2 regions of the Pectobacterium artocarpous genome follow, and region 2 is predicted to be linked to the other one. Evidence: predicted binding sites of a transcription regulator. Region 2 holds the regulator's gene; the other holds the start of a gene.
What was found. Region 2 encodes CRP, which controls carbon source genes, mostly activating them, when cyclic AMP is high. Its sites were predicted from a motif close to ATGTGANNNNNNTCACAT; they were not measured.
Positions count from the first base shown of each region.

Region 1: a site for CRP is predicted at 3,696-3,713, ahead of rbsD (D-ribose pyranase). Genes of this name have one in related genera too.

Region 1 is NZ_JBJXVK010000012.1:113,800-121,202, forward strand. Features, by position in the region: gene kup (low affinity potassium transporter Kup) at 1-789, shown strand, start outside; gene qseC (quorum sensing histidine kinase QseC) at 935-2,284, opposite strand; gene qseB (quorum sensing response regulator transcription factor QseB) at 2,281-2,943, opposite strand; gene ACKQAD_RS09925 (YgiW/YdeI family stress tolerance OB fold protein) at 3,202-3,597, shown strand; gene rbsD (D-ribose pyranase) at 3,794-4,213, shown strand; gene rbsA (ribose ABC transporter ATP-binding protein RbsA) at 4,221-5,726, shown strand; gene rbsC (ribose ABC transporter permease) at 5,734-6,702, shown strand; gene rbsB (ribose ABC transporter substrate-binding protein RbsB) at 6,728-7,403, shown strand, end outside.
Region 2 is NZ_JBJXVK010000003.1:210,355-217,757, reverse strand. Features, by position in the region: gene ACKQAD_RS03070 (LysE family translocator) at 1-539, opposite strand, end outside; gene ACKQAD_RS03065 (hydrolase) at 646-1,677, shown strand; gene ACKQAD_RS03060 (YheU family protein) at 1,674-1,910, shown strand; gene ACKQAD_RS03055 (phosphoribulokinase) at 2,036-2,905, shown strand; gene ACKQAD_RS03050 (OsmC family protein) at 2,946-3,353, opposite strand; gene crp (cAMP-activated global transcriptional regulator CRP) at 3,726-4,358, shown strand; gene argD (bifunctional acetylornithine/succinyldiaminopimelate transaminase) at 4,514-5,740, opposite strand; gene ACKQAD_RS03035 (aminodeoxychorismate synthase component II) at 5,860-6,435, opposite strand; gene ACKQAD_RS03030 (helicase RepA family protein) at 6,925-7,403, opposite strand, start outside.

The DNA.
Region 1 (7,403 bases), on a different contig from region 2:
AGCAATCTGGCTGCGGCTTACGGGATTGCGGTAACGGGCACGATGGTGATTACCAGTATTCTGTTCTGTACGGTGGCGGTGAAGAACTGGCTCTGGAATCGCTATCTGGTGTGGGTATTGCTGGCGGGGTTACTGGTTATCGACATACCGATGTTTTTGGCGAACGTGGTCAAGATTCTGTCCGGCGGCTGGCTACCGCTGGCGTTAGGTATGGTGATGTTTATTATCATGACAACGTGGAAAAGCGAGCGCTTCAGGCTGTTGCGTCGGTTACATGAGCATGGTAACTCCTTGGATGCGATGATTGCATCGCTGGAGAAGTCGCCGCCGACACGTGTACTGGGAACCGCTGTCTATTTCTCGCGTGCGACTCGCGTGATCCCGTTCGCGCTGCTGCATAACCTTAAGCACAATAAGATCCTGCACGAGCGCGTGGTGCTGTTAACCATGCGAACGGAGGATGCACCCTATGTGCTGAACGCGCGCCGCGTAACGGTTGAACAGCTTTCGCCGACGTTCTGGCGCGTGATAGCCAACTATGGCTGGCGTGAAACGCCGGATGTGGAAGAGGTCTTCCAGCGCTGTTGGCAAGATGGGTTAACCTGTCAAATGATGGAAACCTCTTTCTTTATGTCCAACGAATCGCTGATTATCGGTGAGCGCCCATGGTATCTGCGCTTGCGCGGCAAGCTATTCATGATGCTCAGCCGCAATGCGCTACGAGCGGCGGATCAGTTTGAAATACCGCCGAACCGGCTGATTGAGCTGGGGATACAGGTCGAGATTTAAGCGATCCCTCTATATTCTCTATCGTTAACACACTGCAGCGACTCGTTGTTTGTTATTAGGGAAACACGGGGATGAGGTTCCCGACACCTCGCCCTGTGGTCGACCGTGTATCTCGATCTTACCCCAATGTAATGTCTAACAGCCTTTACCAATTCACTGACACAACCAGCCCGCCTTCGGGTTGGTTGGTGAACGTGACCCGCATGTGGTGCAGTTTGGCAATATTGTTGACGATGGAAATCCCCAGACCACTGCCGGATTTTTCCTGCCCCGGTGGGCGATAAAAACGCTCTCCGATTCTTGTCAGTGCTTCCTCGCTGATGCCCGGTCCGTTATCAGCCACCTTAAAGCCGCGTTCCGTTAGTGTCAGACTTACCGTCCCGCCTTCATGGCTGTAGCGAATGGCGTTATCCAGCAGATTACGTACCAGCAGAGTCAGCAACAGCGCATGGCCCTGTCGGATAATCGGGGCGTCCGGTAAATCCAGCGTCAGTTCGATCCCTGCGGTTTGCGCCGTAGGGTAATGCGCAATCACCGCCTGTTGCAGTAAGTCATTAAACTGAACGGGCTGCATCCCTTCGGGGGATGCGTCGGCATCCAGTCGCGACAGCGTCAGGAGTTGATCCACCAGCCGTGTGGCCCGCTCGATCCCTTTGTCCAGATTGACCAGTGCATGGCAGCGCATGGCTTCATCGTCATGCGCCAACTGCGCGACTTCGGTTTGAACTTTTAATGCTGCTAACGGGCTACGCAATTCGTGAGCAGCATCAGAGGTAAAACGACGTTCTCGAACCAGCATGTCGCTGATACGGGAAAACAGGTGGTTCAGTGCGTTAACCAGCGGGCGAACTTCTTGTGGAATGTACTGCGTCGCCAGCGGTGTACTTTCGTCAGGGGAACGTTGCTGAAGCTCGGCGGTTATACGTTTTAGCGGCGAGAGTTCACGCGTCACCAGCCAGAATAGTAGCGCTAGCATGATCGGCAGGGCGAATAACCAGGGCATCAGGTTGGTTTTTACAATATCCAGCGTCATGTCCTGACGGTATTCCCATTCTTGCCCAACCGCAATCGCGTAGCGATTATCCGCCGTGGTTAGCCAGACGATGCGCCAGTCCTCGTCATCATCGCGTAATTTGCCATCGGTGAAGCCGTTGCGCTGATAGTCAAAAATGAAATCTTTGCCGTTCTCGCCGTCGTTCAGCACCATTTTCCCGTCGCGGGTAAAAATAGCGAAGGCCAGCGCATCATCTTCCTGTTTACCGCGGTTCTTATGCACCAAACTCTTGGTTTTGGGTAGAGAAACCGGTTGGATTTGCAACTCATCGGGATTCATGGTGGCCAGACGTTTGGCAAACAGCATTTGCTGGGTATCAAATAGCTCATTGATGTTATGGCGCGTTTGATACCACGCCAGCAGACTGGCTACGCCCCAGCAAATCAGCGTCAGCAGCGAAAAACCGGTAATCAGGCGTAAGCGCAGGCTGAGTAGGTTCATGGTGCATCTCCCAGAATATAGCCAACGCCATGCACGGTACGGATAAACCCGCTGCCCAGCTTTTTGCGCAGGTGGTGGATGTGCACTTCTACTGCATTGCTGGAGACATCATCGTCCCACCCGTAGAGCTTTTCTTCCAACTGGGCGCGCGTGAGCACACGGTTCGGGTTGAGTAAAAACAGTTCCAGCAGCGCCAGTTCACGGGATTTTAGTATCAACGGCTCATTGTTAAGCGTGACGGTCCGTGAGCCCGATTCAAGGGAAACCGCACCGTGCGTTAATGTGGGCTGGAGTTGGCCGTGACGGCGGCGAATTAGCGCCTGAAGACGAGCGGCAACTTCCGCCAGTGCAAAGGGCTTACATAAATAATCATCGGCACCCTGCTGGAGCCCTTCCACACGCTGTTCCAGCGCATCCCGAGCGGTCAGAATCAGCACCGGTTCGTCATGCCCAGCCTGACGCCACTGGCGCAGGATATCCATTCCGTCCATACCCGGCAGGCTGAGATCGAGCACAACCACATCATAGGGCGCGGCTTTCAAGGCAGCGGCGCCCGCTTTGCCTTCCGTAAACCAGTCAATATTAAAACCCAGTTTGATTAAGCCTGCTTTCAGGCCATCGCCAATCAGGCGATCGTCTTCGATTAACAATATTCTCATGGCTGCCTCACAGGGAATGTGTCGCTGTCGCGTTTGCGCCTTTTCCGGTTTTATACGAAATCGGGGGGCTGCGTGTACAGGACAAATCGCTGAAATCGGGCGATTTCGGCAATATAAAAAAATAAAAATGCAGACGCTGATTCCTTAAGATTCTGTTAAGAACGGTTTGTTTTAATCCTTCCCGAAGACCGATTACTCCCGCAGGTTGACTGCGAAATCGTTGACTGTGAAACGACAGACAAGATAAGGAAGGTAAATATGAAAAAAGCAGCTGCGTTACTTGCCATTACCGCTCTGGTTTCTGCTCCGGTATTTGCCGCACAAAGCGGCGGTGGTTTCGTCAACCCTGAAACGCCAGCGGTTGGCACACATAAAGGGGGGTTCATCGATCCACAGAATTCCCTCACGACGGTAGATAAGGCTAAAGATCTGCGTGACGACAGTTGGGTTACGCTGAGCGGCAATATTGAAAAACGAATCGGTGATGAGAACTATCTGTTCCGCGATTCGACAGGCACGATGGAAGTCGAGATCGATCACAAGCGCTGGAATGGCCAGATGATTTCACCCACCGATAAAGTGGAAATTCAGGGGGAACTGGATAAAGACTTCAATTCCGTCGAACTGGATGTGAAGCAGATTCGTAAACTCTAAATCGTTATCCTCAATTCCCTATTGGCGGGCTTTTGCCCGCCATTTCTCTCTCTTCTATAAACGCCTCTTGTTCTCTTTATTTTTTTGTTAGCGAAACGTTTCGATACTGATCACACTTTTTTTATCTCTTCGTTGCCTTTCCCTCTTCTTTTCCTAGAATGTCACCAGCGAAACGTTTCGCTGGTGGGGTGAGAAGATGAAAAAAGCAGCACTATTGAACGCAGATATTTCTTCCGTGATTGCTCGGCTGGGCCATACCGATAGCCTTGCTATTGGTGATGCGGGTTTACCGATTCCTGAAACGACGACGCGTATCGATCTGGCGTTGACGCATAACGTGCCGACGTTTTTGCAGGTGGTGAGTGTGATCACCAGTGAAATGCAGGTTGAGGCCGCTATTCTGGCGGAAGAGATCATTGAGAAGAACCCCGCAGTCCATGACGCATTACTCGATCAATTGAAGCAACTTGAACAACGCCAGGGAAACTCAATTGCATTGCACTATGTCAGCCATGAAGAATTCAAAACCCAAAGCGGCAAAAGCCGGGCCATCATTCGCAGCGGAGAGTGCTCTCCGTATGCCAATGTCATCCTGTGTGCTGGCGTAACGTTCTGAGGTATCCATGCAACCTTTACTGCAACTGCAAGGCATCACGAAATCTTTTCCTGGCGTTAAAGCGCTGTCCGGTGCGGCGCTCAACGTCTATCCGGGGAAAGTGATGGCGCTGGTGGGCGAGAACGGTGCGGGCAAGTCCACCATGATGAAAGTCCTGACCGGGATCTACCGTAAAGATGCCGGTAGCATTCATTTTCTGGGGCAGGAGGTGAATTTCAACGGGCCGAAAGCGTCCCAGGAAGCAGGTATCGGTATCATCCATCAGGAACTTAACCTGATTCCCCAGCTCACGATTGCTGAGAATATCTTTCTCGGACGTGAATTTACCAACCGCTTTGGCAGCCTCGACTGGAATAAGATGTATGCGGAAGCCGACAAGCTGCTGAAGCGCCTTAATCTGCGCTACGACAGCCACCGTATGGTCGGGGATTTATCGATTGGCGATCAGCAAATGGTGGAAATTGCCAAGGTGCTGAGCTTTGAATCGAAAGTCATCATCATGGATGAACCCACTGATGCTCTGACGGATACCGAAACGGCTTCGCTATTCAGCGTGATTAACGAGCTGCAATCCCAGGGATGCGGCATTGTCTATATTTCCCACCGCCTGAAAGAAATCTTTGAAATCTGCGACGACATTACTGTCTTGCGCGATGGTCAGTTTATTGGCGAGCGCCCAGTCAGTGACTTACAGGAAGATACGCTGATTGAAATGATGGTGGGCCGCAAGTTGGAAGATCAGTATCCGCGTTCGAGTAAAGCGCCGGGAGCGGTCCGCCTTAAGGTACAAAACCTGTCCGGTCCGGGGGTCGACAGCGTCAATTTTACGGTGCGAAAAGGTGAAATCCTCGGCGTGGCGGGGCTGATGGGCGCGGGTCGTACCGAGTTGATGAAGATCCTCTACGGTGCTCTACCGCGTACTGGCGGTAATGTGACGCTGGATGGCCGCGACGTCGTGACCCGTAAACCGCAGGACGGTTTGGCGAACGGTATCGTTTACATTTCGGAAGACCGTAAGCGTGATGGCCTGGTGTTGGGCATGTCGGTAAAAGAAAACATGTCGTTAACGGCATTGCGCTATTTCAGCCATGCAGGCGGTCGTCTCAAGCACGCTGAAGAGCAATTAACGGTCGCTGACTTTATTCGCCTGTTCAACGTTAAAACGCCGTCAATGGAGCAGCCAATCGGCCTGCTTTCCGGCGGTAATCAGCAGAAAGTGGCGATTGCTCGCGGCCTGATGACGCGCCCCAACGTATTGATCCTCGATGAACCGACGCGTGGCGTCGATGTCGGGGCGAAGAAAGAAATTTATCAGTTAATCAACCAATTCAAAGAAGAAGGGCTGAGCATCATTTTGGTGTCATCCGAAATGCCCGAAGTATTGGGAATGAGCGATCGCATCATTGTGATGCATGAAGGGCGCTTGAGCGGTGATTTCCCGATTGAACAAGCAACCCAGGAAGTACTGATGGCTGCGGCCGTTGGTAAGCAATACGGCGCAAAGCAGGAGTAAGTCAGACATGAGTTCTCAATCTATCACGGCAAAACGCTGGTTCAGCAAAGAGTGGTTACTGGAGCAGAAATCGCTGATTGCGCTCCTAATCCTTATTGCGATTGTTTCCGCCATGAGCCCTAACTTTTTCACTCTGAACAACCTGTTCAATATTCTTCAGCAGACGTCAGTGAACGCTATCATGGCGGTTGGCATGACGCTGGTAATTCTGACCTCGGGCATCGATTTGTCGGTAGGCTCGCTGCTGGCGCTGACCGGTGCTGTCGCGGCTTCCATCGTCGGGCTTGAGGTCAACGCTCTGGTGGCGGTATTTGGCGCATTGGCGCTGGGGGCGCTGATAGGTGCAGGCACAGGGATTATTGTTTCCAAAGGTAAAGTGCAAGCGTTTATCGCTACGCTGGTCATGATGCTGTTGCTGCGCGGCGTGACGATGGTCTATACCAACGGCAGCCCGATTAATACCGGCTTTTCGGATGTAGCAGATGCGTTTGGCTGGTTTGGTATCGGCCGCCCACTGGGGATTCCGACACCAATCTGGATCATGGCTATCGTGTTCGCGGCGGCCTGGTACATGCTGCACCATACTCGCCTGGGACGCTATATCTATGCGTTAGGCGGCAACGAATCCGCCACCCGTTTGTCCGGTATCAGCGTTGATAAAATCAAGATCATTGTCTACTCCCTCTGTGGGCTGCTGTCTGCCTTGGCGGGAATCATCGAAGTCGCACGTTTGTCCTCTGCACAGCCTACTGCGGGGACTGGATATGAGCTGGATGCTATCGCGGCTGTAGTATTGGGCGGCACCAGTCTGGCTGGAGGCAAAGGGCGTATCGTTGGCACGTTGATCGGCGCACTCATCCTTGGCTTCCTCAACAACGGACTGAATTTATTAGGTGTTTCTTCTTACTACCAAATGATCGTTAAAGCCGTCGTCATCTTGCTGGCGGTTCTGGTAGATAACAAAAGCAGTAAATAACCTTCATTCACACAGGAATTGCGTTATGAATATGAAAAAGCTGGCTACTCTGGTTTCCGCTGTTGCGCTGAGCGCGACTGTCAGTGCTAATGCGTTGGCCAAAGATACGGTTGCTCTGGTGGTGTCTACGCTGAATAACCCGTTCTTTGTTTCAATGAAAGAGGGGGCACAGAAAGAAGCCGACAAACTGGGTTACGAACTGATTGTCTTGGATTCCCAAAATAACCCAGCCAAAGAACTGGCTAATGTTCAGGATTTGACGGTACGTGGCACCAAAGTTCTGCTGATCAACCCAACTGATTCTGATGCGGTCGGTAATGCGATCAAAATGGCCAACCAGGCCAAGATCCCGGTTATCACGTTGGACCGCGTTGCCAGCAGTGGTGAAGTTGTGAGCCACGTTGCTTCTGATAACGCCTTCGGTGGTAAAGTTGCTGGTGACTTCATTGCCAAGAAATTGGGTGAAGGTGCCAAGGTGATTCAGTTGGAAGGGATCGCCGGAACGTCTGCCGCGCGCGAGCGTGGTGCGGGCTTCATGAAATCTGCTGAGAAAAATAAATTCGCGATGCTGGCCAGCCAGCCTGCTGATTTCGATCGTACGAAAGGGCTGAATGTGATGCAGAACCTGCTGACCGCACACCCAGATGTTCAGGCTGTATTTGCCCAGAACGATGAAATGGCGCTGGGTGCACTGCGTGCGC
Region 2 (7,403 bases):
CACGCTTTCTTACTGCGCAGCAGTCGGCCAATCATCGTGCCAAACCCAAGCCAGATGACACCGGACACTAGATTGACCAGCACAATCCCGATGCTTATCGCGATAACGGAATGGTTATAGCCTTCCCCCGCAAGACTAAAGCTGGCAACGGCGCCCAGCGCCATGAGCCACGCTTTCGGGTTCAGGAATTGTAGTAACCACCCTTGATAAAGCCGAATCGGCTTCGGTGGGGCTACGGACGTTTCCAGCCGTTCGTAAGCCGCCGTGGCGATTTTCCACGCCAGCCAGAGTAAATAGGCGCTGCCGAGCACTTTCAGGATAACGTGCAGCGCGGGATAAATCAGAATCAACCCGCCGACGCCGAATGCCACCAGCAGCAAAATGCTTTGCATGCCCAGCATGATGCCAATCATCAGCCACAGCGAGCGTACAAAGCCAAAATTCGCGCCCGAAGTAGTCAACAGCATATTATTCGGGCCCGGCGTGATGGCCGCGACCCACAAAAATCCTAACATCGACAGAAATAAACTCAGTTCCATTATTTATGGGCGCTCCTGACCCAAATATCGTACCCACTGGCAGCATTGAAGCTAACAGTGTGATATTGATCGTACAAGAGCCGACAATAAGATTTCCATATCCTTTATGTATGACCATTTTCATCCGCTGAGCGGTGCCCATAACCCGCATCTGCAAACGCTACTCCCGCGTCTGATTCGCCGTCGCGTACAGTTTTCACCCGTCTGGCAATCGCTCGAATTACCCGACGGCGATTTCGTCGATCTGGCGTGGAGTGAAACGCCCGAGCAGGCGCGGCACAAACCGCGCATCGTGCTGTTTCACGGGTTGGAAGGCAACTTTCATAGCCCCTATGCCCACGGCCTGCTGCATGCCTGTAAACAGCATGGCTGGCTCGCCGTCATCATGCATTTTCGCGGATGCAGCGGTAAGCCCAACAGGATGAAGCGTATTTATCACTCCGCTGAAACCAGCGATGCCAGCTATTTTCTGCACTGGATGCAAGAGACACTGGGCGTGGTGCCTACCGCTGCCATCGGCGTGTCTCTCGGCGGCAACATGCTGGCTTACCTGCTCGCCCAGCAAGGCGAAGCTTGCTCCCTATCCGCTGCCGTCATTGTTTCTGCACCATTAATGCTCGAACCCTGTAGCCGTCGGATGGAACAAGGCTTCTCCCGCGTCTACCAGCACTACCTGCTGCGACTGCTGAAGCAAAACGCCGGCCGCAAGCTGGCAGCCTACCCGGATACGCTGCCAATTCAGTTGCCGCAGTTGAAGCGAATTCGCCAGTTGCGAGAGTTTGATGACGTTATTACATCACGTATCCACGGCTTCCGCGATGCCGCCGATTACTATCGACGCTGTAGCGCCCTGCCGCTGCTGCCTCAGATACGTAAACCGCTGCTCATCATCCATGCGAAGGACGATCCTTTCATGACGTCAGAGGTGATTCCCGACCAGTCGCAGTTACCGTCAAATATTGAATATCAGCTAACAGAACACGGCGGGCATGTCGGCTTCGTCTGTGGAACGTTGCTGAAACCGGAAATGTGGCTGGAACAGCGCATTCCCAACTGGCTTAGCCCGTTTTTGGACCACGCCACCGATTCTTCAGGAACCTTTCACTCAGGAACTTTTTATTCAGGAGGAATCGCGTGATTATTCCCTGGCAACAGCTCGATCCAGAAACGCTGGATAACATCATCGAATCTTTCGTCCTGCGGGAAGGTACCGATTATGGCGAACAGGAGCGCTCATTGGCGCAGAAAGTGGAAGATATCCGCCTCCAGCTCAAATCTGGCCAGGTCGTTTTGGTGTGGTCCGAACTACATGAAACCCTCAATATTATGCCGCGCAGCCAGCTCAATGCAGGAGGCCATGCCCCTTATTGAGTATGCCGAAAGGCGTGAAAGAATGCGCCAAACATGCTAACAATGATAAAAACTTACGTCATTTTTGAGGATGCGCGCAGGCTCTCAGCCGATGCGTGTATCGCGATCACGGAGTTACGCGCCTTATGTCACATCAGCATCCGATTATTGCGGTTACCGGCTCTAGCGGGGCAGGAACAACGACAACCAGTCTGGCTTTCCGTAAGATTTTCCAGCAACTTAATCTGCGCGCCGCCCAGTTGGAAGGGGACAGTTTTCACCGCTATACCCGCCCGGAAATGGATATGGCCATTCGCAAAGCACGTGATTTAGGCCGCCATATCAGCTATTTCGGCCCGGAAGCGAATGACTTCAGCCTGCTGGAACAGTCGTTTATCGAATATGGTCTGCACGGTCGTGGCCAAACGCGTAAATATCTTCATACCTACGATGAAGCCATTCCGTACAATCAAGTTCCCGGAACCTTCACGCCGTGGGAGCGGATGCCGGAACCCACCGATATCCTGTTTTATGAAGGGCTACACGGTGGCGTGGTTACCGAACAAAACGACGTAGCACAGCATGTCGATTTGCTCGTCGGCGTGGTGCCGATCGTCAATCTGGAATGGATCCAAAAGCTGATACGCGACGTCAATGAGCGCGGTCACTCGCGTGAAGCGGTAATGGATTCCGTCGTGCGATCCATGGAAGACTACATCACCTATATTACGCCGCAGTTCTCTCGCACACACATCAACTTCCAGCGCGTGCCCACCGTGGACACCTCCAATCCGTTCGCCGCCAAGTCGATTCCGTCGCTGGACGAGAGCTTTGTCGTTATTCATTTTCAGGGCCTGGATAATATTGATTACCCCTATCTGCTCGCCATGTTGCAGGGATCATTTATCTCCCACATCAATACGTTGGTCGTTCCCGGCGGGAAAATGGGGCTAGCGATGGAACTCATCATGGCACCGCTGGTGCAGCGGTTAATGGAAGGGAAAACCATCGAATAAGCGAAACTGGGCGCGGCAATGTCGTGCCCAGAGAAAGAGATTAAGCCAGCACCCGAATTTCGTGACTATGCGTCACCTCAACGGCCTTGCCCAGCATCAGTGCCACAGAGCAGTATTTTTCCGCCGACAGGGCTACAGCGCGTTCAACGATTTTGTCGGTCAGCCCTTTTCCCGTCACGATAAAATGCAGATTGATATGGGTAAATAAACGCGGCGCTTCAGACCGGCGCGCTGACGTCAGTTTCACCTCACAATCCGCTACATCGTTGCGGCCTTTTTGCAGAATCGAAACCACATCAATCGCGCTGCATCCCCCCACAGACATCAACACCATTTCCATCGGGCTGGGCGCTTTATCGCCGGAATTGCCGTCCATCAACACCTGATGTCCTGACGCGGATTCGCCCAAAAACGTTAAGCCTTCAACCCATTTTACCCGTGCCTGCATGGTGCCTCTCCACTAAAAATTTTTTGAAAATTTATACCGTTACTGTACAAAAATCAGCGTTAATCAGAGCTTTGTCATGCTGAAGCGAGACAACACAAGACACATCCTTAAAGCTGTGTTAAAACGAAAATAGAATAGACCTTTTCTGGACAAACCCAGAAACGAAGAAGATGATGACGTAGCCAGATATACCCAGCCACGTTTACGGTGCGGCAAGGCAGCACCGGAAAATCAAGGGTCAGTGGTTCCAGTATATTCCCTGACGTCATTCTGCCTAGACTGAATTTTGTTTTTTTAGCAGTTAAACACGCCGTACAGGGAACTCTGACCCCTGTAATTTGCGCAGTGAATTACAACAGAGGATGATAGCGAATGGTTCTCGGCAAACCGCAAACAGACCCAACTCTCGAATGGTTCCTTTCCCATTGTCATATCCACAAGTATCCATCGAAGAGCACGCTTATTCACCAAGGTGAAAAAGCAGAAACGCTTTACTACATCGTGAAAGGCTCTGTCGCAGTGCTAATCAAAGATGAAGAAGGCAAGGAAATGATTCTTTCCTACCTCAATCAGGGCGATTTTATTGGTGAGCTCGGCCTGTTTGAAGAAGGTCAGGAACGCAGCGCTTGGGTGCGGGCAAAAACCGCCTGTGAAGTGGCTGAAATTTCCTATAAAAAATTCCGCCAGCTAATCCAGGTTAACCCAGATATCCTCATGCGTCTGTCTGCACAAATGGCAAGCAGACTCCAGGTTACCTCAGAGAAAGTCGGCAACCTCGCCTTCCTTGATGTAACTGGCCGTATTGCCCAAACCCTACTCAACCTGGCTAAACAACCTGATGCCATGACGCATCCAGATGGTATGCAAATAAAAATTACCCGTCAGGAAATTGGGCAAATCGTTGGCTGCTCGCGTGAAACCGTGGGCCGCATTCTGAAAATGTTAGAAGACCAGAACCTGATCTCTGCGCACGGTAAGACAATTGTCGTTTACGGCACTCGCTAAATCCCTGTTGCTCTACCCTACCAACAAAAAAGCGTGAAGCCTCGGCCTCACGCTTTTTTATGGTGTGCCATCCCTGCTCCCCCTTACAGACCGTCGCAAGCGGCGTGGAAAAACGTTCCCTACGTTTTTTATCGCTGCTCTTTTAAGAACATCACTCAGTTTGCTGCGTTAACAACCTGTGCGACGGCTTTGGCGAACTTCTCCATCCCCTGCACAATGTCGTCTTCATCAATGATCAAAGACGGCACAAAGCGGATGACGTTCGGACCCGCCATCAACACCATCAGGCCCTGAGCCGTTGCAGCAGCCAGAAACTCGCCCGCACGGCCATGCCACTGCGATTTCAGTTCTGCCCCCAACAGCAGCCCCATACCGCGCACCTGTTCAAATACACCGTACTGTTGGTTGATTTTTTCCAGCTCACTGACAAAGCGAGCGTGCCGATCCGCCACGCCTGACAGCACTTCTGGCGTATTGATGATATCCAGCGCAGCTTCCGCCACCGCACAGGCCAGCGGGTTACCGCCATAGGTGGTTCCATGTACCCCGACCGTCATCACAGAGGCAATTTCTTCCGTCGTCAGCATCGCACTAATCGGGAAGCCGCCACCCAGCGCTTTAGCGGTGGTGAGAATATCCGGCGTAATGCCGTAGTGCATGTAGCTGAATAGTTTGCCAGTGCGCCCCATTCCGCTCTGCACTTCATCAAACACCAGCAGCGCCTTATGCTGATCGCACAGATCGCGAACACCTTGTAAAAATTCAGGTGTCGCAGGCGTAATACCGCCCTCACCCTGAATCGGCTCCAGCACGACGGCACTGGTGTGATCGTCCATCACCGCTTTGACCGCAGCCAGATCGTTGAAAGGAACATGGACAATATCCGCAGGCTTAGGCCCGAAACCATCGGCATATTTAGGCTGTCCGCCAACTGAAACGGTAAACAGCGTGCGGCCATGGAACGCATTATAGAAAGCGATGATCTTGGTTTTATAAGGACTATGGCGTTTAACCGCATAGTGGCGCGCCAGTTTGAAAGCGGCTTCGTTAGCCTCAGCACCAGAATTAACAAAGAACACGCGGTCGGCAAAAGTGGCATCAATCAATTTGCTGGCGAGGCGTAGCGCAGGTTCGTTGGTGAAAATATTGCTGGTGTGCCACAGCTTTTCACCCTGTTGCTGCAATGCGTTCACCAGCGCAGGATGACAGTGACCCAGTGCCGTAACCGCAATGCCGCCGGAGAAATCGATATACTCACGGCCATCTTGATCCCAGACGCGGCTCCCTTTACCTTTCACTGGTACAAACTTCGCGGGTGCATAAACCGGCAAAATCACTTTATCGTGAGTATCCCGTGTCACTGCTTTCTGCTCTGCTGCCATTTGCTGCCTCACTCTGCTGTCCATTATGTCGAAATGAAAATATAGTCAATAAATATGCATAAAAAATCAATTACAGGCAATATTAAATCGGCTACTGTAGAGAATAACTTTCTATCTCGCTAAATTTTAAGGAAATTATCCAAAAGTTGATGCCCTTGCTGGCTGAGAATGCTTTCTGGATGAAACTGCACACCTTCCAGCGGAAGCGAGCGATGGCGGATTCCCATAATCTCGTCATGCTTACCTTCATGTTCGCTCCAGGCCGTGACCTCAAAGCAATCGGGTAGCGAGGAAGCATCAATGATGAGTGAATGATAACGGGTAACCGTCAAAGGCTGAGCCAGTCCCGTGAAAATCCCCGTATCATTGTGCGCAATCGCAGAAGTTTTCCCGTGCATAACCTGTCTTGCACGCACCACATGCGCGCCGAACGCCTGCCCCATCGCCTGATGGCCAAGGCACACGCCCAGAATCGGTAATTTATCGGCAAAGTGACGGATAGCAGCCAATGAAATGCCCGCCTCATCCGGCGTACAAGGGCCCGGTGAAATGACCAATCGCTCAGGCGCAAGCTGTTCAATCTCACGCAGTGTGAGTTCATCATTACGCTTCACCAAGACCTGTGCGCCAAGCTCACAAAAGTATTGGTAAAGGTTGTAGGTAAAGGAGTCGTAGTTATCGATGATTAGCAGCATATTTTACTTAACTTATTGATAAATAATAAACATATCATTTAATCTTTCTTTCCATACCCGCACAAATACCCGCAATTTTTTTCGATACATGCTTATGGGATAAAGCGGTTAAAGCCATTGTACCTGTCTCCGGCATGAAAGGGATGACAAGAAATTGACGTTCACAAAACGCTAAGGATATCGATGCCCCTACGGCAGGACACATTACACCGCGCCAGCCCCTTTTTTGGGAGGGGCTGGCGCTCATCTTTCTTATGTGGGTGATTTTTCCATGACTCACTCGATCGGGAACAGAAAGCCATCCCCCACCTTCCCCCCACTTACTCAGGGATCACGGCTTCCCCCACCTGATTTTCATGGCTAGATTAAAAATTATTATTTATTAGTGAGTTAAATCATTCCCCCACTTCGCGCCTATATATGCGTGGGAAGTGGGGGAAAATGCCGGATAGAAAGACTTCTTATCCGTTCGCCCCCACTTTCCCCCGTTTAATCCCCCACCTTATTCCGTTGTGATAACGGCGTGATCCGTTCCCCCTCAAAGGCGATCAGGCCATCCTTTTCCAGCTTGTCCAGCCAGCGGCTAAACTTCTTGTTTACATCAAAGCCCATTGCCCGCATATCGTCTCGTACTAATGAGCGGGTGCATCCTTCACCGTTAGCTGTGCGTGAGCGAATAGCCTGCCACAGTGCAAAATGATTTTCCGTCAGCCGTGGGATACCGGCTAAGTCGGGATCGCTGGCAGCCTCATCCTCTCTGACTTCACGGCCTTCATCGTTCAGCACCAGTGAGGTGATCTGGTCGCCATCATCGTCCACGTACAGATCGACGGCATTCAGATCATAGGCGCGACGCGGCGGCTCTTCCGCATCCTTCATCTTGGTGCAACTGAGGATCAACGCGCCGCCTTCACCTTCACGCCTGACGTTAAATTCCACGTCCAGCGCGGCACGGAAGGCGCTGGAGC